Regions from separate parts of the Microbacterium sp. NPDC055312 genome, predicted to be linked through region 1. Evidence: predicted binding sites of a transcription regulator. Region 1 holds the regulator's gene; the other holds the start of a gene.
The links. Region 1 encodes HrcA, which represses chaperone genes, less so after heat shock. Its sites were predicted from a motif close to TTNGCACTCGNNNNNNNCGAGTGCNAA; they were not measured.
Positions count from the first base shown of each region.

Region 2: a site for HrcA is predicted at 3,527-3,553, ahead of groES (co-chaperone GroES). Genes of this name have one in related genera too.

Region 1 is NZ_JBSHMU010000001.1:690,636-705,305, reverse strand. Features, by position in the region: gene ACWIDW_RS03425 (ABC transporter family substrate-binding protein) at 53-1,762, opposite strand; gene ACWIDW_RS03420 (ABC transporter ATP-binding protein) at 1,869-3,797, opposite strand; gene ACWIDW_RS03415 (hypothetical protein) at 3,794-4,015, opposite strand; gene ACWIDW_RS03410 (ABC transporter permease) at 4,024-4,725, opposite strand; gene ACWIDW_RS03405 (ABC transporter permease) at 4,727-5,710, opposite strand; gene lepA (translation elongation factor 4) at 5,972-7,822, shown strand; gene ACWIDW_RS03395 (DUF1990 family protein) at 7,883-8,533, shown strand; gene hemW (radical SAM family heme chaperone HemW) at 8,584-9,852, shown strand; gene hrcA (heat-inducible transcriptional repressor HrcA) at 10,007-11,041, shown strand; gene dnaJ (molecular chaperone DnaJ) at 11,085-12,194, shown strand; gene ACWIDW_RS03375 (16S rRNA (uracil(1498)-N(3))-methyltransferase) at 12,227-12,955, shown strand; gene ACWIDW_RS03370 (HIT domain-containing protein) at 13,053-13,400, shown strand; gene ACWIDW_RS03365 (PhoH family protein) at 13,486-14,511, shown strand; gene ybeY (rRNA maturation RNase YbeY) at 14,508-14,670, shown strand, end outside.
Region 2 is NZ_JBSHMU010000003.1:349,488-364,157, forward strand. Features, by position in the region: gene tsaD (tRNA (adenosine(37)-N6)-threonylcarbamoyltransferase complex transferase subunit TsaD) at 1-607, shown strand, start outside; gene ACWIDW_RS10240 (hypothetical protein) at 604-1,041, shown strand; gene ACWIDW_RS10245 (hypothetical protein) at 1,045-2,136, shown strand; gene ACWIDW_RS10250 (THUMP-like domain-containing protein) at 2,137-3,318, opposite strand; gene groES (co-chaperone GroES) at 3,638-3,934, shown strand; gene ACWIDW_RS10260 (hypothetical protein) at 4,161-5,303, shown strand; gene ACWIDW_RS10265 (hypothetical protein) at 5,397-5,606, shown strand; gene ACWIDW_RS10270 (dynamin family protein) at 5,637-7,568, shown strand; gene ACWIDW_RS10275 (dynamin family protein) at 7,568-9,199, shown strand; gene ACWIDW_RS10280 (IniB N-terminal domain-containing protein) at 9,663-10,529, opposite strand; gene ACWIDW_RS10285 (LuxR C-terminal-related transcriptional regulator) at 10,679-13,204, opposite strand; gene ACWIDW_RS10290 (Hsp70 family protein) at 13,226-14,670, opposite strand, start outside.

The sequences.
Region 1 (14,670 bases):
AGAAAGCGGGACCGGTGGATGAACCACCGGCCCCGCTCAGATCGTGCTGTGCTTACTTCTCCCAGCCGACGTTCTCAACCGGCTGCACGCCGAAGAGATCCAGACCCACGTAGGGCTCCGGGGTCAGGTTGGCGAGGCCCGTCTTGGCCGCCGAGATGGACGGCCCGTTGTACAGCGGGATGAGGCCCCAGTCCTGGAAGATCTCGGCCTCGAGCTTCATGGCCGCAGCCGTCTGCTTCTCGGGGTCGTTGATCGACTCGACCTCTTCGTGGATGCGCTCATCCATCTCGGGCGTCTGCACGCCCGAGAGGTTCAGGCCCATGTCCTGGCAGTACAGCTGGCAGAACCATGCCGCGCCGAACGGGTCGGACGAGGTGAAGCGCAGGCTGAAGATGTCCCAGTTCTTGCTGTTGTAGTCCTCGGCGAACTTGTTCGCCGGCCGGACGTCCACCTTGACCTCGATTCCGATGGCCTTCTCCTGGGCCTGGATCGACTGCGCGAGGGCCTTCTGGGTCGGGTCGTCGTTGTGGATCGGGTAGGTGACCGAGAGCTTGACGCCGTCCTTCTCGCGGATGCCGTCCGAGCCCTCCTTCCAGCCCGCCTCGTCGAGGAGCTTCTTGGCGCCGTCGACGTCGAACTTGTAGCCGGCTTCCTCCAGCGCGTTCGAGTAGCCCGGCTGGAACGAGAAGAGGGTCAGCGAGCCGGCCGGCTCCTCCTCGTATCCGAGGCCGTTCCACGCAATCTTCTTCTGCTGGTCGATGTCGATGGCCTTGAAGAACGCCTCGCGCACCTTGACGTCCGCGAACTGCGGCTTCTCGGCGTCGACCTCGAGCAGCGTGTTGGCCGTCTGCTGGGCGCGGTAGACCTCGATGTCCTTCATGTCCTTGACCTGCGCGAGGCGGTCCTTGGTACCCACGCCGACCATGTCGATCTCGCCGTTCTTGAACGCGTTGATCGAGGCCTGCGAGTCCATTCCCTTGAAGGTGACCTTGTCGAGCAGCGGCTTGTCGCCCCACCACTTGTCGTTCGGCTTGAACGAGATGAAGTCCTTATTCGCGTCGAACTCGTCGACCGTGTAAGGGCCTGCGCCCCACTCGGCGTGCGGCTCGTCGATCATCGCGGAGTTGAAGGTGTCCGGGTCGGCCAGCGCCGGGTGGATGATTCCCGTCAGGAACGGCATCTGCGGCCAGGCGAACTCGCCCTTGAAGGTGACGATCGCGGTCTTGGGCGTGTCGCCCTGCTCGACCTTCTCGATCTCCTTGTAGCCGTCGGTGGCGTTCGGGACGAAGCCCTCCTCGGTGGAGCGGCTGGCCTTCCACGTCGCGTCGATCGCCGTCCAGTCCATCGGCGTGCCGTCGTTCCAGGTGGCCTCGTCGGTGAACGTGAAGGTGATCTGCGTCTTGCCGTCGACCGTGTCGATCTTCCACTCGTCGAGGTACGCGTCGTGCTTGTAGGGCGTGCCGTCCGGCTTCTGCAGCAGGATCTGCGGCATGTACCACGCGGCGACACGAGCGGTGTCGGCGCTGCCGTCACCGTGGAAGGAGTTCAGCTGCTCCGGGATCTCGTTGATCGGGAAGTTGACCGTGCCGCCCTCCTTGAGGTTCTCGCGCGGCTGCGGGTTGTAGTCCGCGGCCGAGGTCTCGGCTGCGCTGCCGTCATCGCCGCTGCCACCCTTGTCTCCGGTGTCAGAGGCGCACCCGGTGAGGACGAGTGCGAAAGCGCCGGCGAGTGCCAGCGCTCCCATCAGCTTCTGCTGCTTCATGGTGCTCCTTTCGCCTTGCGGCGTGTCATATGGGGAGGATAGTTCGCGCTTCCCGGCATCCGGCGGGCGCGACAGTGAATCGGGACTAACTGTTATCGGACGGTGATCAGACAGTCGCCGGACGCGTCGACATCGTCTCCGGGTCGAAGACGACCCGGAGACGGGTGCGCTCGACATCGGGGTCGGGCACGGGAATGGCCGACAGCAGCGCCTGCGTGTACGGGTGCTGCGGGTTGTCGAAGACCTCGTCGACGTCGCCGTGCTCGACGAACTCGCCGAGATACATCACAGCGACGCGGTCGGCGATGTGGCGGATCACCGACAGGTCGTGCGCGACGAAGAGGTACGACAGGCCCAGCTTGACCTTCAGCTCGTCGAGCAGGTTGATCACCCCCGCCTGGATCGACACGTCGAGCGCCGACACCGGCTCGTCGAGCACGATGATCTTCGGGTTGGTCGACAGAGCGCGGGCGATGCCGATGCGCTGGCGCTGCCCGCCCGAGAACGCCCCGGGGAACCGATCGCGGTGGGCGGGGTTCAGCCCCACCAGGTCCATCAGCTCCTGCACTCGGGCATTGACGTCGTCCTTCGCCATCCCGATGGCGCGCATGGGCTCGGCGATGATGTCGGTGACGGTCATTCGCGGATCGAGTGCACCCATCGGGTCCTGGAAGACGATCTGGATGTCGCGGCGCAGCCGGCGCTCCAGCTTGCGGTCGTGCAGCTCGTTCACGCTCGTGCCGGCGATGATGATGTCGCCGTCGGCCTGCTTCTCGAAGTCCATGATCTGCAGCAGCGTCGTGGTCTTGCCCGATCCGGACTCGCCCACGATGGCCATGGTCTCGCCCTCGCGCACGTCGAAGCTGACACCCTTGACCGCCTGCACCTCGCCGACCTTGCGCTTCAGGAAGGCGCCCTTGGTCAGCGGGAACGTCTTGACCATGTTGCGCACTTCGAGCGTCACCGGGCGCTGCTCGCGCGGCGTGCGGGTCAGTTCGCTCTCGGGGATCGGGGCGACCGGGTACACCGGCAGACCGCCGATGCGACCGTCGTCGTCGATCTCGTCGGCTCGGATGCAGGCAGCGAGATGCGCCTGCCCACTGCCGGTGGCCACGGGAAGCAGCTCGGGCTCCCGTTCGACGCAGGCGGCCACGGCGATCGGGCAGCGCGCCGCGAACGGGCACGCGTCCGGCAGGTCGATCAGCAGCGGCGGGTTGCCCTTGATCGGGGTGAGCGGCTCCTTCTCGGTCTTGTCGACACGGGGGATCGCACCGAGCAGGCCGATCGAGTACGGCATGCGGGTGCGGTGGAACAGCTCGTGCGCGGGGGCGTGCTCGACGGGCTTGCCGGCGTACATCACCATGACGTCGTCTGCGGTGCGCGCCACCACGCCCATGTCGTGCGTGATCATGATCACGGCGGCGCCGGTCTCGTCCTGCGCCTTCTCGATGAGGTCGAGGATCTGCGCCTGGATGGTCACGTCCAGCGCCGTCGTCGGCTCGTCGCAGATGATCAGTCGCGGGTTGTTCGCCATCGCGATGGCTATGACCACGCGCTGGCGCATGCCTCCGGAGAACTCGTGCGGGAACGACTTCATCCGCTTCTCGGGTTCGGGAATGCCGACCAGGCGGAGCAGCTCGAGCGAGCGGTCCCAGGCGTCGGTGCGCGACAGGCTGCGATGCACCGTGAGCGCCTCGATGAGCTGGTCACCGATCGTGAACACCGGGGTGAGCGAGGTGAGCGGGTCCTGGAAGACCATTGCCATGCCGTTGCCGCGGATCACCGACATCTGCTTGTCGGTCTTGCCCAGCAGCTCCTCTCCCTCGAACTGGATGGATCCCGTGACGCGAGCGTTCTCGTCGAGCAGTCCCATGATCGCCAGCGAGGTGACCGACTTGCCCGAGCCGGACTCGCCGACGATGCCGAGCGTCTTGCCGGCCTCGAGATCGAAGGAGACGCCGCGCACGGCGTCCACGCGGCCGGCTTCGGACGCGAAGCTGACCCTGAGGTCACGGACGGAGAGTACGTTGCTCATGCACGGCCTCCTGCCGCAGAGGTGGGATCGAGGGCATCCCGCAGACCGTCGGCGACGAGCGCCATCGACACGGTCAGCAGGGTGAGCGCCAGCGCGGGGAAGTAGAACAGCCACGGCGCGCTGGTGACGCTGGCCGCCCCCTCGCCGATCAGCGAGCCGAGCGACACATCAGGGATCTTCACCCCGAAGCCGATGAACGACAGACCGGTCTCCGTCATCACCGCGGCTACCACCCCAGCGTGAAGTTGATCACGAGCAGCGAGCCGACGTTCGGCAGCAGGTGCCGTAGCACCACGCGCATTCCGGGGACGCCCATGTAGCGCGCCGCGTGCACGTATTCGCGCTCGCGCAGGGACAGCGCCATCGTCCAGATCACGCGGGCCGGGAAGAACCAGCCGGTGAAGATCAGTGCGAGCGAGATCACCCGCCAATCGCCACCCGCGTCGTTGGAGACCAGGGCGAGGATGAGGAAGGTCGGCACGACCATGAAGAAGTGGATGATCACGAGGGTGACGCGCTCGACACGACCGCCGAAGTAAGCTGCGGCCGTGCCGACGATCGCCGAGATCACGGTCACTCCGATCGACACGACGAGGGCGATCATCAGCGATCGCTGCAGACCGACGAAGGTCTGCGTGAACGTGTCGTTGCCCGAGGCATTCGTGCCGAAGAAGTGGTCGGACGAGGGGCCGGTGGAGAGATTGAGGAAGTCCATCTCGTTGACATCCCAGCCGGACAGCGGCGGGACGACGACGGATGCCAGCGCGAGCAGGACGAACACGACGATGCCGAACACGGCCGGCTTGTTGCGCATGAACCGGCGCGTGTAGAGCGTCCACTTCGACAGCTGCTTGGTCGGCACCCGCTCGGCGGTCGTGTCGGGCCCGACGGGCGGCTGGATCTGGGAGTCGATCATCTGGTTGGTCATGTCAGCTCACCCTCACTCGCGGGTCGAGGACCACGACGGCGATGTCGGCGAGCACGGCGCCGATCGCGGTCAGGACGGCACCGAAGGCGGCGACGGCGACCACGCCGTGCACGTCGTTGCCGTTGATCGTGGTCAGGAAGTAGCGGCCCATGCCCTGCCAGGCGAAGATCGTCTCCGTCAGGATGGCGCCGGTGAAGATCGCCGGGATCGAGAACGCGACCTGCGTGGCCACGGGGATCAGCGACGTGCGCAGCGCGTGCCGCCGGATCGCCTGTGACTTCGTCAGGCCCTTCGCACGAGCGGTGCGCACGTAGTCGGCACTGATGTTGTCGAGCAGCAGGGAGCGCTGCAGGAAGTGCGTTCCGGCATATCCGGTCACGACGAGGGCGATCGTCGGCAGAATCAGATGCTGCAGCGCATCGACGAGCACCGGGAAGAACCCGGTCACCCCCTGGCTCGAGGAGCCGGTGACGTAGAAGACGCGCGTGCCGACCCAGTTGTTGAAGTTGATGGCCAGGATGACGACGGCGAGCGCCGCGACGATGATGTTGATGTTCATCGTGATGATCGACACGGCCTGCCAGATGCGGTCGCCGAGCTTGTACTGGCGGGATGCCGTGTACACGCCGATCCAGATGCCGAGCACGGTCATGATGATGGTCGCCCCGAGCACCAGCTCGGCGCTGACCCACATGCGGTAGCCGATCTCGTTGTTCACCGAGCCGCCGGTGGGGCTCAGGCCCCAGTCCCACCGGAGCAGGATGCCCGTGAGCCAGGTCCACCACCTTTCGATCAGCGGTGTGCTCTCGCTGAGGTTTCGCGGTCCGAGCAGACCTTCGATCTGCTCCGGACTCAGGGGCGGCTTGCGGCCGACGTAGTTGCTTCGTGGATCGAGGAATGACCAGGCAAGGAAGTAGGTGACATTCGTCGCGACCACGATCATGAGCAGCCAGCCGAGTGTCCGGCGCACGAGATACTTGATCAAAGTGGAGGGTCTTTCTCTTCTACAGCCGTGCCCGGGATCTCCGACGCGACGCTGAGTCGGGATGACGTTCTGGGTCATTCCACTTCCAGCCTACGTCGACACCGGCAGGACGGCCGTGACGGAGTCGTATAGCCGACGGGATCCAGTCTCACCGGATCGCTTCGAGCAACTTCGCGAGACTATCACCGGTGGGCAGGAATGGGGGATTGAGCCGGCGGAACGTAGACTTGTCAGAACCCTTTCGGACGCACCAAGGACCACATGTCACCCCGCGCTCTCACCCCGCTGTCTCCGGCAGCGACGCCCGCCACGCAGATCCGCAACTTCTGCATCATCGCCCACATCGATCACGGCAAGTCGACGCTGGCCGATCGGATGCTGCAGGTCACCGGCTCGGTGGCGGATCGCGACATGCGCGCGCAGTACCTCGACCGCATGGACATCGAGCGCGAGCGCGGCATCACGATCAAGAGCCAGGCGGTGCGGATGCCCTGGTCGTCAGGCGACGAGACCTTCGCGCTCAACATGATCGACACCCCCGGGCACGTGGACTTCACCTATGAGGTGTCGCGATCGCTCGCCGCCTGCGAGGGCGCGATCCTGCTCGTCGACGCAGCGCAGGGCATCGAGGCGCAGACTCTCGCCAACCTGTACCTGGCGCTCGAGAACGACCTGCACATCATCCCCGTGCTGAACAAGATCGACCTGCCCGCCGCTGACCCCGAGAAGTTCGCGAAGGAGCTCGCCGACCTGATCGGCGGCAAGCCCGAGGACGTGCTGCGCGTCTCGGGCAAGACCGGCGTCGGCGTCGAAGAGCTGCTCGACCGGATCGTGCAGGAGATCCCGGCTCCGGTCGGCGATCCGGATGCCCCTGCCCGCGCCATGATCTTCGATTCGGTCTACGACTCCTACCGCGGCGTCGTGACCTACGTGCGAATGGTCGACGGCAAGCTGAACCCGCGCGAGCGCATCCAGATGATGTCGACTAAGGCGACCCACGACCTGCTCGAGATCGGCGTCTCGAGCCCCGAGCCGATCCCCTCGAGCGGCCTCGGAGTGGGCGAGGTCGGCTACCTCATCACCGGTGTGAAGGACGTGCGCCAGTCGAAGGTGGGCGACACGATCACGACGGCTCGGGGAGCGGCGGTCGAGCCCCTCGCCGGCTACACCGACCCGAAGCCGATGGTGTTCTCGGGCATCTACCCGATCGACGGCAGCGACTACGCCGAGCTGCGCGAGGCGCTCGACAAGCTCAAGCTGTCGGACGCGTCGCTGCAGTACGAGCCCGAGACATCCGTCGCGCTCGGCTTCGGCTTCCGCTGCGGCTTCCTCGGGCTGCTGCACCTCGAGATCATCACCGAGCGGCTCTCGCGGGAGTTCGGACTCGACCTCATCACCACCGCTCCCAGCGTGATCTACGAGGTCGTCACCGACACCGGCGAGACGGTCATCGTGACCAACCCGAGCGAGTACCCCGACGGCCGTGTCGCCTCGGTCTCGGAGCCCATGGTGAAGACCGCGATCCTGCTGCCCAAGGACTACGTCGGCGCGGTCATGGAGCTCTGCCAGTCGCGACGCGGGTCGCTGCTGGGCATGGAGTACTTCAGCGAGGAGCGCGTCGAGCTGCGCTACCGCATGCCGCTCGGCGAGATCGTGTTCGACTTCTTCGACCAGCTGAAGTCGAAGACGCAGGGATACGCGAGCCTCGACTACGAGCCGGACGGGCAGCAGGAGGGCGATCTGGTCAAGGTCGACGTGCTGCTGCAGGGCGACAAGGTCGACGCGTTCAGCGCGATCGTGCACCGCGAGAAGGCGTACGCCTACGGCACGATGATGGCCGAGCGTCTGCGCAAGCTCATCCCTCGGCAGAACTTCGAGGTGCCCATCCAGGCGGCGATCGGCGCGCGCATCATCGCGCGCGAGACCATCCGCGCCCTCCGCAAGGACGTGCTCGCCAAGTGCTACGGCGGTGATATCAGCCGTAAGCGCAAGCTGCTCGAGAAGCAGAAGGAGGGCAAGAAGCGCATGAAGATGGTCGGTCGTGTCGAGGTGCCTCAGGAGGCGTTCATCGCCGCCCTCTCGGGTGACGTCGAGGGCAAGGACAAGAAGTAGGTCGCTGCGGACGCGGTGTCGTTCGGAGACTGTTCAGACAGGTCGCTTAGGCTGGAGATCATGCGTCGGGGGACTTTCCGAGAAGGCACGGTGGACTATGCCGCGGTGGGTGCGACCCACGCACCCGATCTCATGCAGTACCCGCCCGAACGCAGTATTCCTGCCGAGGCATCCTGGCGTCTTGGCAGCGGCGAAGACCGTTTCCGCACGGCCGGAGAAGCGCTGCTGTCGTGGACGGCGCAGCGCGCTGCGGGACTCGAGTTGCGCGATGTGCGCCCAGCCGCCGGCTCCGCCTACACCGGCGTGAGCTTCGACGCCGAGGGCGCGCCCATCGCGCCGAACCGCACCCAGGTCGAGCAGCGTTTCGCCGCCGACGGGATGCCGTTCGTCGCGCCGGGCATGACCCTGCAGCTGCACGGCCGTGTCAAGGGCATGAGAGCGGATGCCGAGCTGCGCGTGATCTCGGTGACGGAGGAGCGTCGCCGCATCGGCTTCGTGCTCGGCACCGTCGGCGGCTCGGTGGTGAGCGGTGAGGAGTCGTTCGACATCGACTGGCGCGAGGACACCGACGAGGTGTGGTTCACCGTGCGGGCGTTCGATGCTCCCGTGGCCCTGCTGTACCGGCTTCCCGGCATGGTGCGCCGTCGCCGGCGCGAGCTGTTCGCCCTCTACCTGCGCGCCATCTCGCCGTTGTACGCGACCCCGATCTGATGGTGCGCGCACTCTGATGGCCCACCCACTCTGATGGCACGGACGCTCTGATGGCCGCGCCTCTTCCGCTCGGGGATCCGGCGCCGGCCGACGGCCGCCTGCCGGACGACCTCGTCGTCGACCCCTCCGTGCCGTTCTCGGCCTACCTGCACGTGCCGTTCTGCCGCGTGCGCTGCGGGTACTGCGACTTCAACACCTACACCGCGAGCGAGCTGCGCGGCGCCAAGCAGGACGAGTATGCCGACACGCTGATCCGCGAGGTCGCACTCTCGGCAGCGGTGCTCGGCGAGGCCGGCGGCATCCGTCCCGTCGACACGGTCTTCTTCGGCGGCGGAACTCCGACTCTGCTGCCCGCGGGCGATCTGGCGCGGATGCTCAGCGCGGTGACGTCGGCATTCGGCATCCGGGACGGCGCCGAGGTGAGCGTCGAAGCCAACCCCGACACCGTGACGCCCGACGTGGTGCGGACGCTGGTGGATGCCGGGGTGACCCGCCTCTCGGTCGGAATGCAGTCCGCCGTGCCGCACGTGCTGGCGGCGCTCGACCGCACCCACCGTCCGGAGAACGTCCGCACGGCCGTCGACGCCGCGCGCGACGCCGGCCTCGACGTGAGCGTCGACCTCATCTACGGGGCGCCGGGGGAGTCGCTCGCGGACTGGGAGCAGTCCCTCGATGCGGCCATCGCCCTCGAGCCCGATCACATCTCGGCCTACGCGCTGATCATCGAGGACGGCACCAAGCTCGCCCGGCAGATCCGGCGGGGCGAGGTGCCGGCGCCCGACGACGATCTGCAGGCCGACATGTACGAGTCCGCCGATCAGCGGCTGGCAGCGGCGGGCTTCGAGTGGTACGAGGTGAGCAACTGGGCCCGTCCTTCGACAGGCTCAGGACCCCAGGAGTCAGGCTCAGGACCCCAGGAGTCACGGGATCACCGCTCGCGGCACAACATGGCGTACTGGCGCGGCTCGGACTGGTGGGGCTTCGGACCGGGCGCGCACAGCCACGTCGCGGGCCTGCGCTGGTGGAACGTGAAGCATCCGGCCGCGTACGCGCAGCGGCTCGCCCTCGGCGAGTCGCCCGCCGCGGGCCGCGAGCGACCCGATCTCGCGGCGCGCACGCTCGAGCGCGTGCTGCTGCAGAGTCGTCTCGCGGAGGGCCTGCCGATCGACGACATCGCCGAGAGACGACGTGACCGGGTCGCCGAGCTGATCTCGGACGGGCTCGTCGACGCGGCTGCGGCTCTGCGGCAGCGTCGGGTGCGACTCACCCTGCGTGGTCGGCTGCTGGCGGATGCCGTGGTGCGCGCGCTCACCGACTGACGGGGGTCGCTGGACTCCGGGGATCCCGAGCCTGGCGCTGGGTTCCTGAGCCTGAGACTCCTGGGTTCCTGAGCTTGTCGAAGGACGGACCGACCGCCGGGTGCGAACGGGTAGGATTGGCACTCGGAACGTTCGAGTGCCAGCGGGAGGGATGATGGTCACACAACGAGGCCTTGAGGTCCTCCGTGCGATCGTGCAGGACTACGTCGCGACCCACGAGCCGGTCGGCAGCAAGTCGATCGTCGAGCGGCACGCGTTCGGCGTCTCCGCCGCGACCATCCGCAACGACATGGCGCAGCTCGAGGACGAAGAGCTCATCACCGCGCCGCACACCTCGTCGGGCCGGGTGCCGACCGACAAGGGCTACCGGGTCTTCGTCAACCACCTCGCCCAGGTGCGCCCGCTCTCGGCGCCGCAGCGCACAGCCATCGAGTCGTTCCTCGCCGCACCCAGTGACCTCGACGATCTGATGGCCCGCACGGTGCGCGTGCTCACCCAGCTCACCGGGCAGGTCGCTCTCGCCCAGTACCCGTCGTTCGCGCGAGCGAGCATCACGCACGTCGAGCTCGTCGCTCTCGCGCCGAACCGCATGCTGGTCGTGCTGGTCACCGATGCCGGCGGCGTATCGCAGCGCATCTCGCCGCTGCCCATCGACATCGACGACGCCGACCTGGCCGTGCTGCGCGCCCAGCTCGCCGCGCTCATCACCGGCCGCGCGGTCGGCGAGGCGTCCGAGCGCATCGCCTCCGTCATCGACATGCAGACCGGATCCCGCCTGCAGCCGGCGCTGTCGGCGCTGGCGGCCGTGATCGCCGAGGAACTGGCCGAGTTCCGCCAGGAGCGGCTGGTGATGGCAGGGGCAGCCACCCTCGCGCGGCGCGAGCAGGACTTCCGCGGCAGCATCCATCCTCTGCTCGAGGCGATCGAAGAGCAGGTGACCCTGCTGCGGCTGATGAGCGAGATGGTGACCGACGAGCACGGCCTGGCCACGAGCATCGGCACGGAGAACGCCCCGTTCGGGCTCGGTGAGGCGTCGATCGTCGCCAGCAACTACGCCGCGCCCGGCGGCACGGCGCGCGTCGGCGTGATGGGGCCGACCCGCATGGACTATCCGAGCAACCTCGCCGCAGCGCGGGCCGTGGCCCGCTACCTGTCGCGCATGCTCGAAGAAGACGAGGCAGCCCGCTGATCGGGGCCGCCGCACACACGAACGCACACGAAGAAAGGTGACCGTGGCGGATCACTACGAGGTCCTCGGGGTGTCGAAAGACGCCTCTCAGGATGAGATCAAGAAGGCCTACCGCAAGCTCGCCAGGCAGCTGCACCCCGATGTGAACCCGGGGGAGGACGCCGCGGAGCGGTTCAAGCTCGTCACGCACGCCTACGACGTGCTCAGCGACGAGGACTCCCGGCGCCGCTACGACATGGGCGGCGACCAGAACGGCGGCTTCGGCGGCGGGTTCGGCGGTTTCGGCGACATCTTCGAGACGTTCTTCGGGGCCGCGGGCGGTGCCCGTGCCGCGCGTCCGCGGTCGCGTCGCGAACGGGGACAGGATGCCCTGGTGCGCATCAACCTCGAGCTCGGCGACGTCATCTTCGGCGTGCACAGGGACATCGAGGTCGACACCGCGGTGCTCTGCGAGACCTGTCACGGCAGCTGCTGCCAGCCGGGCACGTCTCCCGTCACCTGCGACGTCTGCGGGGGCAGCGGCCACGTGCAGCGGCAGGTGCGCAGCCTGCTCGGCAACGTCGTCACCACCCAGCCGTGCGGCAGCTGCGAAGGCTTCGGCACCGTCATCCCCAACCCGTGCGGGTCGTGCGCAGGCCAGGGGCGGGTGCGCTCGCGCCGCACGGTCGCCCTCGACATCCCCGCCGGTGTCGAGACCGGCCTGCGCCTGCAGCTGCCCGGTTCGGGCGAGGTCGGCCGGGCCGGCGGCCCGAACGGCGACCTGTACGTCGAGGTGGCCGTCGCACCGCATGCGGTGTTCAGCAGAGACGGCGACGACCTGCTCGCGACCCTCGAGGTGTCGATGACGGATGCCATCCTCGGCACCACCACGACCATCGACGGCCTCGACGGCGCGGTCGACCTCGAGCTGCGCGCCGGCGTGCAGTCCGGTGACGTCCTGACCATCGGCGGACGGGGCATCACCCCGCTGCGCGGATCGCAGCGCGGCGACCTGCGCGTGGGCGTGCAGGTGATCACGCCGACCAAGCTCGACGGGGCGCAGCGCAAGCTCATCGAGGACTTCGCGAAGAAGGCGAAGGCTCCGGCTCCCAAGCTCGCCCAGTTCCAGCAGGGATTGTTCTCGAAACTGCGCGACCGCTTCCGCAGCCACTGACCGACGCCCGCACCACTGCCGATCGGAGCCCCATGGCCCTGCACTTCGTCGTACCCGACTGCACCGACGTCGCCGTCGGCGAACTCGTCCGGCTCACCGGATCCGAGGCGAAGCACGCCTCGGTGGTGCGCCGCGTGCGCGTCGGCGAGACCGTGACCATCGGCGACGGGCGCGGTGTGTGGCTCGAGGGCGCGGCGGAAGACGTCACGGCGTCGCAGGTGAGCGTGCGGATCACCGGACGCCGCGTGCAGGACGGTCCCGAGACGCGCATCGTGCTCGCGCAGGCGCTCGCGAAGGGCGACCGCGACGAGATGGCCGTGCAGGCCGCATGCGAACTCGGCGTCGACGAGATCGTGCCCTGGCAGGCCGCGCGCAGCGTGTCGCGCTGGGAGGGTCCGAAGGCGGCGAAGGGCCGCGAGCGCTGGGCGACGATCGTCCGCGAGGCTGCCAAGCAGGCGCACCGGGCGTGGGTGCCCGAGGTGACTCCCGTGCAGTCGACCGCACAGCTGGCCGAGCGTGCGGCGGATGCCCGGCTGCTCGTGCTCGATCCGTGGACGCAGACGCCGATCACCGGCATCCGCCCCGACGGGCGCGACCTCGTGCTGGTGGTGGGGCCGGAGGGCGGCATCGCGCCCGACGAGATGGAGCGGCTCGAGGCCGCGGGCGCCGAGCGCGTTCGTCTGGGCGACACGGTGCTGCGCACCTCGACGGCTGGCCCCGCGGCGATCGCGGTGCTCTCGGCCAACCTCGGCCGCTGGTGACCCTTCGGCAGGCTCAGGGACCCAGGTGGGCGCAGGGCCCTTCGGCAGGCTCAGGGACCCAGGGTGACAGGCCCAGGGACCCGGATAAGCTGAGAGCATGAGCGAACCCTCGATCTTCACCCGCATCCTGAACGGGGAGATCCCCGGCGACATCCTCGCCGAGACCGACCGCGTGTTCGCGATCCGCGACATCAACCCCCAGGCGCCGCTGCACGCGCTCGTGGTCCCCAAGACCGAGCAGTACCGCGACGTCACCGAGCTCGCCGCCGGCGACCCGGGCCTGATGGCCGACATGGTGGCCGTCGCCAAGCAGATCGCCACCGAGCACGCCAACGGCGAGTACCGTCTGATCTTCAACAACGGCGCCAGCGCCGCCCAGTCGGTCTTCCACGTGCACGCGCACGTGCTCGGAAACATCGAGGAGGGCAAGCTCGTTGGCTTCTGACGACAGCGCACACGCCGAGAGCGCACCCCCGCGGTTCCCCGCGCAGCCCGAGCGCACCGAGCGCATCTTCGCGGACGGCATCGCCATGGTGCAGCTGCTCGGGCCGCAGGACCGGCTGCTGCGGATGCTCGAGAAGCAGCATCCGAGTGTGCAGGTGATGGTGCGGGGCAACGAGATCACGCTGGGCGGCTCGGCCGACGATGTCGCCGCGGCGAAGCGCCTCGTCGACGAGCTGATCGAGATGACCCGTTCGGGGCACGACCTCGCGCCGAGTGACGTCGAGCGCTCCGCGCGCATCCTGCGCCGCGACGAGGGGCCGCGGCCCAGCGAGGTGCTCGGCGAGGCGATCCTGTCGACCCGCGGCAGGGTCATCCGTCCGAAGACCCTCGGGCAGAAGGAGTACGTCGACGCGATCGAGCAGAACACCATCGTGTTCGGCATCGGACCGGCGGGCACCGGCAAGACCTATCTCGCGATGGCGAAGGCCGTGCAGGCGCTGCAGCGCAAAGAGGTGCAGCGCATCATCCTCACCCGCCCGGCGGTCGAGGCGGGGGAGAGGCTCGGGTTCCTGCCCGGGTCGCTGACCGACAAGATCGACCCCTATCTGCGACCGCTGTACGACGCGCTCAACGAGATGATGGACCCCGAGGTCGTGCCGCGGCTGATGGCGACCGGCACCATCGAGGTGGCGCCCCTGGCCTACATGCGAGGGCGCACGCTGAACGACTCGTTCGTCGTGCTCGACGAGGCGCAGAACACCACCCCCGAGCAGATGAAGATGTTCCTCACCCGCCTCGGGTTCGGCACGAAGATGGTCGTCACCGGCGACATCACCCAGATCGACCTGCCGCAGGGCGCATCGGGACTCCGCCTGGTCACGCGGGTGCTCGGCGACATCGACGACATCCACTTCTCACGGCTGACGAGCGACGATGTCGTGCGGCACTCGCTGGTCGGCCGCATCGTCGACGCGTACAGCGAGTACGACGAGCAGCGCACCGCCGCACGCGTCGAGCGCGAGCAGGCGCACCAGTTCGCGAATCGCGCCGAGCGCCGCGGCGGAGCGCCGCAGAGTCCCCGAGACCGCATGCCGAAGCGAGGCCTGAAATGATCGAGATCAACAACGAATCGGCGATCGCGGTCGATGAGACCGTGCTGCAGCGGCTCACCGACTTCAACCTCGCACAGCTGCACGTCAGCCCCGATGCCGAGGTCGCGATCGTGCTCGTCGACGAGGGCGCCATGGAGTCGCTGCACGTGCAGTGGATGG
Region 2 (14,670 bases), on a different contig from region 1:
CCTGACGACCGACGTCGAGCTGCTCGGCGAGACGGTCGACGACGCCGCGGGCGAGGCCTTCGACAAGGTCGCCCGGCTGCTCGGCTTGCCGTATCCGGGCGGGCCGCAGATCGACAGGGCGGCCGCCGACGGCGACCCGACGGCGATCCGCTTCCCGCGGGGGCTGTCGAAGGCATCCGACATGGCGAAGCACCGCTACGACTTCTCGTTCTCGGGGCTGAAGACGGCGGTCGCGCGCTGGGTCGAGCGGGCCGACTCGGCGGGCGAGCAGGTGCCGGTGGCGGATGTCGCCGCGAGCTTCCGCGAGGCGGTCATCGACGTGCTCGTCACCAAGGCGCTCGCCGCGTGCGAAGACCGCGGCGTGCCGCGATTGCTGCTGGGCGGAGGCGTGATCGCCAACCAGCGGCTGCGGGAGGTCGCCCTCGAGCGGGCCGCGGCCGCCGGTGTGGCCGTGCGCATCCCCCCGCTGTCGCTGTGCACCGACAACGGGGCCATGATCGCGGGCCTCGCGGCTGAGCTGATCGCGAACGGCCGCGGGCCGTCGGCGCTCGGGTTCGGCGCCGACTCCACGCTGCCGGTGACCGAGATCCAAGTGAGCCCGGCATGAGCGATCCGCGCATCGAGCAGCCCACCCCCGAGGTCGAGAGGCCCGACGGCGGTGCCGCGGTGCCCGGTGCGTCGAAGGGGTACGGCAGGCTGCCGACGGCGCCGGTGCCCGTCGAGCGCACCGCGGCCGCGCATCCGGATGCCGACGAGCCGACCGCGGAGTGGGAGCCGTCGACCGGGGCGACGCCCGTCGACGACGCGCGTCTGGCGCCCTGGGCGCTGGTGGCGGCGATCGTCGCGCTCGCGACGTCGATGTTTGTGGGCTGGGGCATTCCCGTCGCGATCATCGCGGTGATCGCGGCGATCATGTCGCTGCGCCGTCCGATCGAGAACCGCTCGCTGGCGTCCTGGGCGCTGGTGCTCGGTCTGTGTGCCACGCTGTTCAGCGCGGGGTGGCTGCTGTGGGCCGCGATGCAGCTCGAGAATCTAGGGTGAGTGATGCTGAACCAGGCCGAGAGCTCACGACGACGTGAGCTGCAGCGCCGGGCGTTCGCCGTGGGCGGCGGCGCGAACGACGCCGAGCTCGCCGAGCTTCGGGAACTGGATGCCCGCGCCGCCGCCGATCCGGTGGTCGCGCCGGACACGGTTCCCGCGGCTGGTGATTCCGCCTCTCCGGCGGAGCGGGGCGAGCCGGAGCCGCGCGATCACGATCGGTCGCTGAACGAGCACCCTCCGGTCGAGCACGGGCTGATCGACGCACCGCAGGACGCGGTCGGCGTGCCCGACGCGCACGAGCCGTCCGCACCCGCCGACGCCGACGCCGCACCGAGGCGCCGGCGGCCGAGCATCCCGCTGCTCGTGCTCTCGACGCTGATCGCACTTCTGCTCGGTTTCGGCGGCGGCTGGATGCTGCTGAACCGCGACCGCACCCCCGCCATGTCGGCGGAGCAGGCGAAGGCGATGGCCGAGATCGAGAAGACCGCGCGCTTCGACCCCGGCTCGATGACCTACCTCGGTGAGCAGTACGACGCCGCGCTGTGGCGCGCGACCTCGAAGGACGGTGAGGAGATCTGCCTGGCCATCCACGTCATCGACCGGAACGGCCACCAGTGCATGTCGCCGACCGATGAGGACACGCCGTTCGCCCAGCCGGTGGGCGTCTCGCTGAACCGCTCCGACGGCGACGTGCAGTGGTCGTACTGGGCGACCCTCGTGACCGACATCACCGGACGCGAAGTGCTGATCGTCCAGCGGTACGACATGGCGGCCGGCTTCGACTGGGAGGCGCAGTACACCGAGGATGAGCGGCGATATATCCGCGTGCTCGAAGCCGACGGGGTCGATCCGACTTCGCTGCAGATCCTCGGATACGACGACGACGTGCCGATCTTCCTCTCCCAGGACGGGCGCACGTGCATCCTCGTCTCCGATCCGGCGAACGATGCCGTCGCGAAGGCCTGCGATCCCTCCGACGGCGTCTACTCCCTGCAGGTCGACGACGTGAGGTACGAGATGCACGAGTCGAACTCCCGAGGTCCGACGCTGACGATCATCCGCACTCCGGGCAGCACGGGCGCGTCGGGCGGCTGATCAGACCCGATCGGCGAGGATCGCCACCCGGCCGGATGCCGTGCGGGTGAGGATCAGCGTCGCCGCCTCGGAGCCCTTCAGGGCCAGCTTCTTCCGGAACGCGGCGGGGTCGATGTCCATGCCGCGCTTCTTGATCTCGAGACGCCCGATGTCGTGCGCGCGCAGCGCCTGGTTGATCGTCTTCACGTGCGCGGGCATGGTCTCGCGCACGCGGAACGACTGCACGAACGGGGAGGTCAGCGCCGCGTCGCCGGTGAGGTACGCGATCTGCTCATCGATCATCCCCGCATCCAGCATCCGGCCCACTTCTCCGATCAGCCGCGCGCGGATCACCGCGCCGTCCGGCTCGTGCAGGTAGGCGCCGAGCGGACGCACCGGCTCGTCGGCGGCATCGGCCGCCGCCGTGATCTCGTGCGTCTCGCCGGCCTGCATCACCAGGGCGGAGCGTCGGATGCCGTCCCGCGCGAGCTCGCCGCTCCACAGCACGAGCTCGACGACGCTTCCGTCGGCGCTGACCCACTGCGCCTCGACGTCGTCGGGGATGAGGTCGCGGTCGAGGCCGGGCCCGAGCTTGATGCCGGTGGGATGGCGCCTCGCGACGTCGAAGCACCAGTCGAGCGACGGCGACCAGTCCGCGGCGGAGGTGCGCGTCGTCTCACTGTGCCCGGCCGTCCGCCGAGCGGGATCCAGCCAGACGGCCCCCTGATCAGGAACGTTGTCCTCGGCGACGCCCCGACGGACGGTCGCTCCGGGGAACGGCGCCAGGTTGTACGCGGCGATGGCCGAGGTCACCTCATCGACATCCACCGCGTCGACGGACAGTCCGGCGCCGGCGAACGCGAGGCTGTCGCCGCCGATGCCGCAGCCGAGGTCGGCGACGCGGGTGATCCCGGCGCGCCGCAGCCGCACGGCGTGCATGGTCGCGACGCTCAGGCGGGTGGCCTGCTCGAGGCCGGCCCGGGTGAACAGCATCCGGTCGGCGAATTCGTCGAACTTCGCCCGCGCCTTCACGCGCAGATGGGCCTGGCCGACCACCGCCGAGACGAGATCGGGGGAGTGGCCGGCCGCGCGCAGCCGCGACACGGATCGAGCGACGTCGGCCGATGACTCGACGGCTCCGACCTCGTCGAGCAGCGCGAGACCCTCACGCGTGAGCAGCGCGGTCAATTCGGACATCTCCACCCGCTCAGCCTACGGCGCGTGCGCTCGGCGCCGCGTGTCGGCGGCTGGGCCCAAATGGCTGCCTCGCCGCGTGCGTTGCAACCATTCGGGCCCAGCGCGCGCGGAGCGTCGTCGAGGCTCTTCGTCGGCTGGGCCCATATGGCTGCCTCGCCGCGTGGGTTGCGACCATTCGGGCCCAGTGCGCAAAGCGCGACAGGGCCTGAAGGGGCTGGCACTCGCATTGCATGAGTGCCAGACGTCGGCATACACTGGAGTTAGCACCCTCACCTCGAGAGTGCTAATGATCTTCTGAACTCAGTCACGAAAGAAGAGGTACACCGTGTCGGTTTCCATCAAGCCGCTCGAGGACCGCATCGTCATCCAGCAGGTCGAGGCAGAGCAGACCACCGCAAGCGGTCTGGTCATCCCCGACACCGCCAAGGAGAAGCCCCAGGAGGGCCAGGTCGTGGCAGTGGGCCCCGGCCGCATCGACGACAACGGCAACCGCGTTCCGCTCGACGTCGCCGTGGGTGACCGCGTGCTCTACAGCAAGTACGGCGGCACCGAGGTGAAGTTCGGCGCCGATGAGTACCTCGTGCTCTCGGCTCGCGACGTGCTCGCCGTCGTCGTCCGCTGACGCGGTTCGACACCAGCTCCCAGAGGGTCCGGATGCCATGGCATCCGGACCCTCTGTCGTACCCCCGGGCGTCTGCCGACCCCTATCGATCCCCGTGCCGACCACGCCGATGCCCCCGGCCCGCCCCTACAGCCCTCGGGGCGCCCCCCGATGCCGCGAACGGGCCGTGGTCGCACACTCGTAACACGCGCCACCTGGCACATTCACGATGAAGGGGTAATCGATCATGGCTCTCGACGGCAACGCCAACACCTCCGGATCCCAGTGGAACCTGGGTATCGCCAACTCCGGAAACACGGACGACCACAGCGACAACTCGGACAACAGCGACAACTCGGTGATGGACAACTCGGACAACTCCGACAACTCCGTCACGGACAACTCCGACAACTCGATGACCGACAACTCGGACAACAGCGACAACTCCGACAACTCGGACAACTCCGACAACAGCGACAACTCGGACAACTCCGACAACTCGGTGACCGACAACTCGGACAACAGCGACAACTCCGACAACAGCGACAACTCCGACAACTCGACCAACGACTCGTACAACGACAACTCGGACAACTCCGACAACTCGGTGACCGACAACTCGGACAACAGCGACAACTCCGACAACTCGACCAACGACTCGTACAACGACAACTCGGACAACTCCGACCACTCGTGGCGCGACAACTCGGACCACTCGGTGACCGACTCGTACAACACGCTCTACGACAACTCCGTCACCACCGGTGTGCGGCAGTTCAACACGGGCTTCGGCGACGTCAGCCTCGGAGCCGGCGGCGGTGGCATGGCAGCCATGGCGGGCACGGGGTCGCTCAGCATCGACGGAAGGACCACGCTCAACGACCAGTCGGTCAACCAGAACATCTCGGCGGGCGGCGACGTCAGCCAGCACTTCGGGCAGAGCAGCAACATCGCCTCCGGAGACGGCTCGGCTGCCGCCGGCGGTGACGCGACGGTGATGGACGTCAACACCGACATCAGCATGGGCGATGTCTGGACGGGCAACACCTGGAACACCGATTCGTTCAACGAGGACTACTCGCAGGACTGGTCGTTCACCGACTCGTTCAACGACAACTCCGACAACAGCGACAACTCGGACAACTCGGACAACTCCGACAACTCCGACAACTCGGTGGTCGACAACTCCGACAACTCGATGACGGACAACTCGCAGGACTGGTCGTTCACCGACTCGTTCAACGACGAATCCATGGTCGACAACTCGAACACCTGGACGGCCGACGACTCCTTCAACGACAACTCCACGTCCACGACGGACATGGACCTGACGCTGAACGACTCCAACGTCGACAGCCCCTTCGGGGACGCGTCCGACGTCGCCTTCTGAGCGATCGAGCGTCGCACGACCTGCCTGGCCGTCCCTCTGGTGGGCGGCCAGGCACACCAGTAAACTCCTGAGCACTCGATGGGAGTGAGAGCCATGTCTGACGAACCGGCCACCAGCCCATCGGACGACGCGCCCTGGGGAGAAGCGGGTCTTTTCGATCCCTTCGGCGCCGACGCCTTCACTCAGGAGATCGCGAACATCTCGGAATCCGATTGGCACCTGGACGCCGACGAGATATGGGGAGATCTCGACGGCGGTCAGGCCGACCCGGGAGACCTGCCCGATCCCGGGCTGTTCGCCTGATCCACATCGGGGCCGAGGGAGGGAGCGCACGTGCCGGGAGAGCATCCAGCTGGGGAGGCGAGGATCGTCGACATCATCCACGATGTCGGCGATCTCGCCGCGTCTGCGGGCCGGAGCGACCTCGCCGCCCGACTCGCGAGCACACAGCACCGCCTGGAGGACCCGGCGGTGCGCGTGATCGTCGTCGGCGAGTTCAAACAGGGCAAGAGCAAGCTGATCAACGCGCTCGTCAACGCTCCCGCGTGCCCCGTCGACGACGACGTCGCCACGAGCGTTCCCACCACGGTCGGCTACGCCGAGCAGCCCTCGGCGTGGGTGATCGAGCGGCCCTCGGGTGCGGCGGCCGAGCCGCAGCGCCGGCAGATACCGCTCGAAGACCTCGCGCAGTACGTCTCCGAGCACGGCAACCCCGGAAACGAGCGCGGCATCCTGTCGGCCGAGGTGCTGCTTCCTCGCGAGATCCTGCGCGGCGGACTCACGCTGGTCGATTCGCCGGGAGTCGGCGGCCTCGAGTCGTCGAACTCGCTGGCCACGCTCGCCGCGCTCTCGTCGGCACACGCGGTGCTGCTCGTCTCGGACGCCTCGCAGGAGTACACCGAACCGGAGGTGCAGTTCCTCCGGCACGCCATGCGCATCTCACCGAACGTCGCCGCGGTGCTCGCCAAGACCGACCTGTACCCGGAATGGCGGCGCATCGAGGAGATCGACCGCACGCACCTCAGCGGCAGTCAGGACATCCCGATCTTCTCGGTGTCGAGCGATCTGCGACTGCTGGCCGCGGAACTGCAGGATCGTACGCTGAACGACGAATCGGGCTTCCCCGCGCTCGTCGCTCATCTGCGGCGGGACGTGCTCGGCCGGGCCGAGACCATCCACGAGCGCGGGGCCGTGCACGATCTCATCTCGGTCGTCGAGCAGCTGGAGATGTCGCTGCGTGCTGAGCTCAACGCGCTGCTGAACCCCGAGGACACGCCGCGCATGATCGCCGAGCTCGAGGCGGCGAAGGCGAGAGCGGATGACTTCCGCGGGCGCTCCGCCCGGTGGCAGGTGCTGCTGACCGACGGCATCGCCGACCTCGTGGCCGACATGGAGCACGATGTGCGCGATCGACTGCGCAAGGTGCAGCGCGAGGCCGAGCACGCGATCGACGAGGGCGACCCCGGTCCGATCTGGGATCAGATCCGCGAATGGCTGGACCAGCGCGTCACCGCCGCCGTATCGGAGACCTTCGTGTGGACCGACGAGCGATCGCGCTGGCTGTCCGAGGAGGTGGCCGAGCTCTTCAGCCAGGATCAGGCCGACATCCCCGTCAGCGACGTCTCCGACATCCGCGGCGTCCTCGACCCGGTCGAGGACATCGCCGGCCTCGAAGCGGGCCAGCTCAGCGCGGGGGAGAAGATCTACATCGGCGTGCGCGGCTCGTACGGCGGCGTGCTGATGGTCGGTCTGGTCACCGGACTCGTCGGCATGGCCCTGATCAATCCGCTCTCGCTTCTGGCCGGGGTGCTCGTCGGACGCCGGGCGTACCGCGAAGACATGGGCAACAGGCTGAATCGCCGCCAGCAGGAGGCCAAGATCATCGTCCGGCGCTACATCGACGAGGTCACGTTCCAGGTGGGCAAGCAGCTCAAAGATCGTCTGCGCCTGGTGCAGCGCACCGCACGCGACCACTTCGGCGCGCTCGCAGAAGAGCTGCACAGCTCGCTGACGGATGCCCTGCAGCGGGCTCGTCAGGCGGCATCCGGGTTCACCTCCACTCGCGACCAGCGCGTTCTGGTGCTGAAGAAGCGTCTCGCCGAACTCGAGCACGTGCGCCGGAGCATCCCCGCCCTTCCGCCGGCGCCCGCGGCGATCGGTCAGCCGCCCCGGGCGGCCGCGCAGGCGATGCCGGCGGCGCACCAGCCGGTCGCCCGGTTCACCGCCGCCTCCCGGGCGAGCGTCGGCGAGAAGGCGGGGGAGTGATGCCGACAGGGGTCATCTCCGACACGGAGGAGCTGCTGCAGACCGCGCGATCCGTGTACGTCGGCGATCGCGACGCCCTCGCGCTGGTGGATCAGCTCGAGGCGCGGCTGCACGAGCCGCTGCGCCTCGCGATCGCCGGGATGGTGAAAGCGGGCAAGTCCACTCTGCTCAACGCGATGCTGGGCGAGCGGATCGCGGCGACCGACACCGCCGAATGCACTCGCGTCGTCACCTGGTACCGCTACTCGCCCACGCCCCGACTCACCATGCACCTGCGCGACGGCACGACCGCACGCATGCCCGTCCGCCGTGAGGGCGGACTGCTCGCCTTCGACCTGGGCGGGCGCACCGCGGAGGACATCGAGTGGATCGACGTGGGCTGGCCCCTCGAGGGGCTCGCCTCGCTCATCCTGATCGACACGCCGGGTATCGCGTCGCTGTCCACCGACACCTCCGCCCGCACCGCGCGCTTCCTCACCCCCGAGGATGCGCCATCGGCGGCGGATGCCGTCGTGTACCTCATGCGTCACCTGCACGGCTCGGACGTGCGGTTCCTCGAGGCTTTCCGGGACACCGCCGCCGGAGCAGGCGCGAGCGTGTGCGCACTGGCCGTGCTGTCGCGTTCAGACGAGGTGGGATCGGGCCGCATCGACTCGCTGCTCTCGGCCCGCCGGGTCGCGTTGCGCTACGAGCGCGACGGCGACCTCGGCGCGCTCGCGCTCGGAGTCGTGCCGGTCGCGGGTCTGCTCGCCGAAGGGGCGCGCACCCTGCGCGAGAGCGAGTTCATCGCACTGCGCGAGCTCGCCGGCCTCGAGCGGAGAGAGCGGGAGAGTCTGCTCGTCTCGGCCGACAGATTCGTGCGCGAGAGCCCGGCCACCGGACTCAGCGTCTCGGTGCGCGACGGGCTGCTCAGCAGGTTCGGCATCTTCGGGGTGCGTCTCGCGACCGCCGTCATCCGGGGCGGCGTGTCCACCTCGTCCGAGCTGTCGGATGCCCTGGTGCAGCAGAGCGGGCTCATCGAGCTGCAGGACGCCGTGCAGCGGCACTTCCGTCCCCGCGCGGATGTGCTCAAGGCCCGCAGCGTCGTGCTGCAGCTGCAGGCGCTCGTGCGGCGGGCGCCGAAGCCCGGCTGCGAGGAGGTGCTGGCCGGGATCGAGCGCTTCACGGCATCCGCTCACACGCTGCGCGAACTCGCGCTGCTCGCCGAGGCGAGGGCGCACGGACTGCCGCTGCCGGCTCCGCAGGCGCAGGAGGCCGAGCTCATCCTCGGCGCCGCCGGTGTCACGGCATCCGCTCGCCTCGGACTTGCGGACGACGCGTCGCCGGAGGAGATCTCGCGTCGCGTGAACGAGCAGATCGACCACTGGCGCCGCCTGAGCGCCGACCCGACCGCGGATCGGGGCGCTCACGACGTGATCAGCGCGGTGCTGCGCAGTCTCGCCGAGGTGGCGTCACAGTCCGGCGGCGCCCGGACCCTCCGGCCCGCGGCGCACGTCGACCCGTCTCGCCGACCAGGCGATGCCCTTGGGCAGGACGCTGCTGAGCAGGGCGAGGAGCACGAGGGCCGCCTGCGCCGCAAGAAGAGGCTGAAGTGGTTCTCCCTGGGAGCCCAGCGCCACCCACTCGGGTGAGAGCACGACCAGCAGGGCGAGCACGGCGAAGGTGAGCAGCTGCCACCAGCGCACCTGAGGGCGCCGCCCCATGAATGACACCAGCAGAGTGATCTGCAGAAGCAGCACGGCGATCAACGCACCGAACACCACCCAGAACACGATGTCGGCTGCCGTCTCGTACGCCTGCTCGCTGCGGCCGGCTGTGACGGTCTTCGCCGACTCGGTGATCAGCGGCAGCAGATCCTTGCGGATCACGAACAGGTACACCGCCGTGAACCCGCCGAGCGCGAAGCTGACGATCCACAGCAGCTGGCTGACCCGGATGGAGAACGGCGGGGGCACCTTCACCACCACCGGCGCCGCGTTCGGGTTCGCCAGCGGTGGGCGAGCCGGCAGATCTCGCGAGCGGTACGGCGTGAACGCTCCGGCCGCGGCATCCCGTTGCCGGGACAGCGCAGCCGGATCCGAGCGCCGCGCCGCGTCAGTCATCCTCGACCGGGATGTCGACAGGCTGGTCGTTGAGCGCTGCGCTCGCCGCGTCGGAGTCGTTCGAATCCGCAGCGCCTCCTGCGGTCATGTCGCTCTCGAGCAGGTCTGCGGGCTCGGGGACGTCGGCCGGAGGAGCAGGCGCGGGCTCCTGCACGACCACGGGGGTCTCGCCTCCCGCCTGCGCGGCGGCGTCGACGGCCGTCCCGACCGCGGCGGTCGCGGCATCCGGAACATCGGAGTCGGCGTCTGGCGTGGCGGGGTCCGCGGTGGCGGGATCGGGCAGCGGAGCCTCGTCGGGGACGTCGTCCGGTGCGACGTCGTCGTCGGGCGTCCCGTCCGTGCCGGTCTGGTTGAAGCTGCCGGTGTTGGTCTCGTTCCCGACCGACACATCGCCTATCGTCACGTCGACATCCGAATCCACGACGGTCGCGTCGCCGCCGGCGGCGACGGCGTTGTCGCCGGAGGCGACCACGGCAGCCTGATCGAACACCTGGGTGACGTCGCCGCCCTCCGTCCAGATGTTCTGATTGACCGACTGGTCGAGAATCGTCGAGCGCGCGTCGATGTTCGTCGTGTACTGCTGGATCATCCGCACGATCTCGCGCACGGCCCCGTCGCCGTGGGTGTCCACCGGCGCCGGCGGGGGTGGCGGGGGAGTCGACTGATTGATGACGTGCGGATGGTCGACGATGACCGGTCTGACCGCTGCGACGTCGGCCATGCACACGTCCTCCAGCCCGTGCCGCGCCAGCGCGGCCTCGGGCGATGCGACGAAGCCATCCGCGGCGTCGGGGTCGCGCAGCAGGCTCAGGATGAACGCGATGAGCGCGTCCGCGATGGTCTCCACTGGCGATGTCATCTGCAGCCCCTTTCGACTTCGGCCGGATCAGCCGTCGCTGCTCCCCAGCAGCCAGGGTCCCGGGCAGCCGGGAACGATCGGTGAATCGCATGCTATGCGGGGCGGAACCCGCGAGGCATCGGGGGTTGGCCCGATACCCGCATAGGGGCTCACGGGGGTTGGGTCGCGCGCCCCGCGCCCGTGTCGTTCTCGCCGAGCAGTAGGCGCAGTCGCGCGAACATCTCCGAGCGCGAGGCCGCGCCGAGACGACGGCGGATGTGCGCGATGTGGTGCTCGGCGGTGCGTGGCGAGATGAAGATCGTCTGGCCGATCTCGGCGTACGTCTTGCCCTGGAGTACGAGCCGCGCGACCTCGATCTCCCGGTCGCTGAGCACCTCCTCGGCCCCGGTGCGATCGGCGGCGTCCGCGTCGCCGCCGGTGGTCGCCTCGGGTCGTCTGGTGCCGTCGGTGGGGTGCATCTCTCGAGCGCATGCCAGCAGCTGGGCCGCGACCCTGCGGTCGGTGGTGCGGGCGGCGCCGTGACCGGCGAGCCGCGCGGCATCCCACATCAGCCCGACCCCGGCCAACTCCTCGGCCGCGGTCATCACCGCGTCCGCCGCCACGGAGCCGGCGAGCACGTCCGTCCAGACGCGGCCCGCTTTGGCCATCCCCGCCGCCACTCGGCTGTGCGGTGCGGCGGCGACGAGCGCCTTCGCGTGCGGCGTCAGCCGATCGGGTCGGCTGAGCAGGATGCCCTGCTGGATGACCGCCCAGTGCAGATGCGCCGCCCACAACGGCGGGCTGCCCAGTCTCTCGACCATCTGCAGCGCTGCGCGCACCTGCGGCTCGACGCGATCCGCGTCGCCGGCTCTCGTGCCTGCGGTGATCAGCTCTGCGATCGGATGCAGCAGGTACAGGTCGATGTCGGCGCGAAGCAGCACCGCTCTCGCGCGCTGCCAGGCGGCGTCCAGCCCGGACGCGTCCTCGTATCTGCGGGCGAGGGCGACGCGCACCGCCTGAAGCAGGAGGGCGTCGCGGGTCGCGAGCCGCGCGACGTCTGCCGCCTCGACGCGCTGAAGCAGCTCCCGCGCCTCGGCGGGATGTGCGCGCTGCACGGCGACCCAGGCGCTCCACAGCAGCAGCCGCGCGCGCGCCCAGGGACCTCCGTGGTCACCGTCGATGGCCTCCTCCAACACGGACTGCGCCGTGACCAGCCGGCCGAGGTTCAGCGCGACGACCGCCGCGACCACCGCGGGGAGCTCGCACAGGGCATCGCTGCGCCCGGTTCTCGTGTACATCTCGGACGAGCGCACCAGATCGGCCAGCGCCGACTCCGCCGCCTCCGGGCCCGTCGTCGCCTGCAGACCGCTGCGCAGCAGCGCCGCGGACACGCCCATCGCGGTGGGCAGTGCGGGCGGCATCGTCGGGGCGGGAGGGGTCGCCTCGCCGATGCCGAGGGCGGCGATGGTGGCGTTCGCGAGCGTCACCTCGTCTGCGGGCGGAACCACCTGGTGCACGCGGTGCGCCTCGCGCATCATGGCGCGCGCCGACCAGGCGGCCGCGGCGACCGCACTGACCTGGGTCGGCACGGTGTCCGCGGAGAATGCGATCGCGTGCTCGACGGCGGCCGACGCCTCGTCGAGGTCGCCGCTCGACCAGGCGGCGCCGGCGCGGCGCGCCGCGAGGGGGAGCTCCGGTGCGCCGGAGCGGATCGCCGCGGTGTAGAGCGCGGAGGCCTGTCGAGGATCCCGGGGCAGCATCCGATCCGCGGTCGAGACGAGCGCCTCGGCGACTCGCGAGTCCCGCAGGGCAGGCAGCCCGTCGGGGTCGCGAAGGGATTCGGGATGTCGGATGCACAGGTCGATGAGGCGCCGTGTCGGCAGCGCCTGCCGCACCGCGGTGCGCACGATCGGGGCGGCTTCGCCGCTGCGCACCAGCAGTCCGTGCGCGTACCCCTGCAGCACCCAGTCGTCGGGCTCGCCGGCCGCGGTGTGGATGGCGCCGGGGGCCGCGATGCACACCTCCTCGATCTTCAGTCGCAGAGCGTCGTCGATCGAGTCCAGGCGGTGCATGATCAGCTCTGCGACCGAGCCGTCCAGGCCCGCGTGATCGCGATCGTGCGCGCAGTCCCGCGAGTCGTGATGCTGCACGGCGGCCGCCGCGAGCCAGGCCACGCCGCGGGTCGTGCGCACGATGTGCTCGACGCACCGCTCGGGCAGTCGCTGTCCTCGGGCGTCGAGATGGTCGAGGATGTCGGCTCGGGTGACATGACCGAGCACGATCGCCGGCGCGTGCTGCTCGAGGCGCGCGGTGATGGCGCGCAGGGCGGGCTTCGCGGGCCAGGGACGGTGCGCGACGATGAGCGCCGCGTCCGGGTCGTCCGCACGCTCGCCCAGATGCCGCAGCTGCGTGTCCGAGAGCAGATGCGCGTCGTCGACGAGCAGGATGTGCTGCGCGGGGACATCGGCGACCTCCGGTGAGCTCTCGTGCAGCATCCGCACGTCTCGGGCCTGCCGGGTGAACAGCTCGTACAGCTGCTGCAGACCGCTCGACTTACCCGCGCCTGCCGTTCCGATCAGCGCCGCACGAGGGGTGCGGCGGCCGATCGCACCGCGGGCCGCGCCCATCTGACGGTCCCAGCTGATCGGCGGGACGACCCGATCCGGGTCGTCGAGTGTGGCAGTGGACGGGGTCATGATCGGGGCACCGGTCTCGGATCAGAGGGCAGCGGTCTCGGCTGACGGGTCGGATGCCGTCTGCGACGACTGCGTCTGCGGCTCCGGTGCCGTATCGGCGCTGGTCTCCGGGGCGGCGGTGGAGGCAGGCGTCGCGGCCGGCTCAGGGCCGGGAGCCGGTTCGGGCGTGGGCTCGGATGCCGGTTCCGGTGTGGGCTCAGGCGTCGGCTCCGGCGTGGGCTCAGGTGTCGGCTCCGGCGTGGGCTCGGGCGTGGGTTCGGGTGTCGGCTCGGGTGTCGGCTCCGGGCCCGCCGACGGTGTGGTCGGCGTCTCGGCCGGCGGCGTCGACGAGGCCGTTCCGCCGAGCGGCGTGGACGGGGCGGTCGACGAGTTCGGCCGGGTCGAGCCGTCGCGCGCGCCGGATGACGGCCGATCGACGGCCGATCCGCTGCGGGGCGCGGGCGCCGCAGGCTTGCGGGGGTCGACATCCGACGATCCGTCCGACGCGAAGGGGGCGCTCTCCTTCTTCTTCTCTGGAGTGCTCGGCTCGACGGCGGCTTTCGAGGCGGCTGCGACGGAGTATCCGGATGCCGGTCGCAGCACCGAGACCGCTCCGCCACCGGATGAGGCGTCGTCGGCGGCACCCCTGGCACTGTCCGAACCGCTGCCGAGCGGCGTCGTCGCGGCGAAGACGATGCCGGCGGCGACGATCACCGCCCCTGCGGCCAGGGTGGCCGCTGCACCGTAGGGGATGTGCACGCGCAGCGGGCGCCGGCGCACAGCCTGGCGAACAGAGGACGGTTCGGGGGCCGGCGGCACGAGGACCGCATGCTCCGCCTGCAGGCTCTCCCATGATCGGATCGCAGCGGCCATGGCAGCTGCGAGCCCCGGGTCGCAGGGAACGATGAGCGGTACATCCAGCCGTGCCGACAGCATCTCGGCGACCAGGGGGACACGTGCGCAGCCGCCGATCAGGATGACCTCATCGAGGTCGGCGACCGACAGGCGCTCGGCCTCCAGCGCCTGCTCCACCACTTCCACCGTCCGCGCGACGGGTCCCGCCGCCATGCCCTCGAGCTCGGATCGGGTGACGCGCACCGAGGCGCCCTGCCCGCCGAGCGAGACCGGCAGCGACACGTCGGAGCTGTACGAGAGCCTCTCCTTCGCGTCGATCACCGCCTGACGTGCCGCGAGCAGCTCGGAGCGCGTGCCGTCGGTCGCGGAGCTCTGCGGGAGCATCCCGAGCACGTGCTGCAGCAGGGCGGAATCGATGTCGACTCCGCCGATGTCGCTCACCTGGGGCGGGCCGAGCACCCGTCCGCCTCGCAGCAGCGTGGCCTCGAAGGCCGTGCCGCCGAGGTCGTAGACGCAGATCGTGTGCGCACGCGCATCGGTGCTCGCGTGCCGCTGCGCCACCACCGGGGCGGCAGGCACGAGGGTCACGTCCAGGTCGAGTTCGCGCAGGCTCGCCTGCATGGCATCCGCTC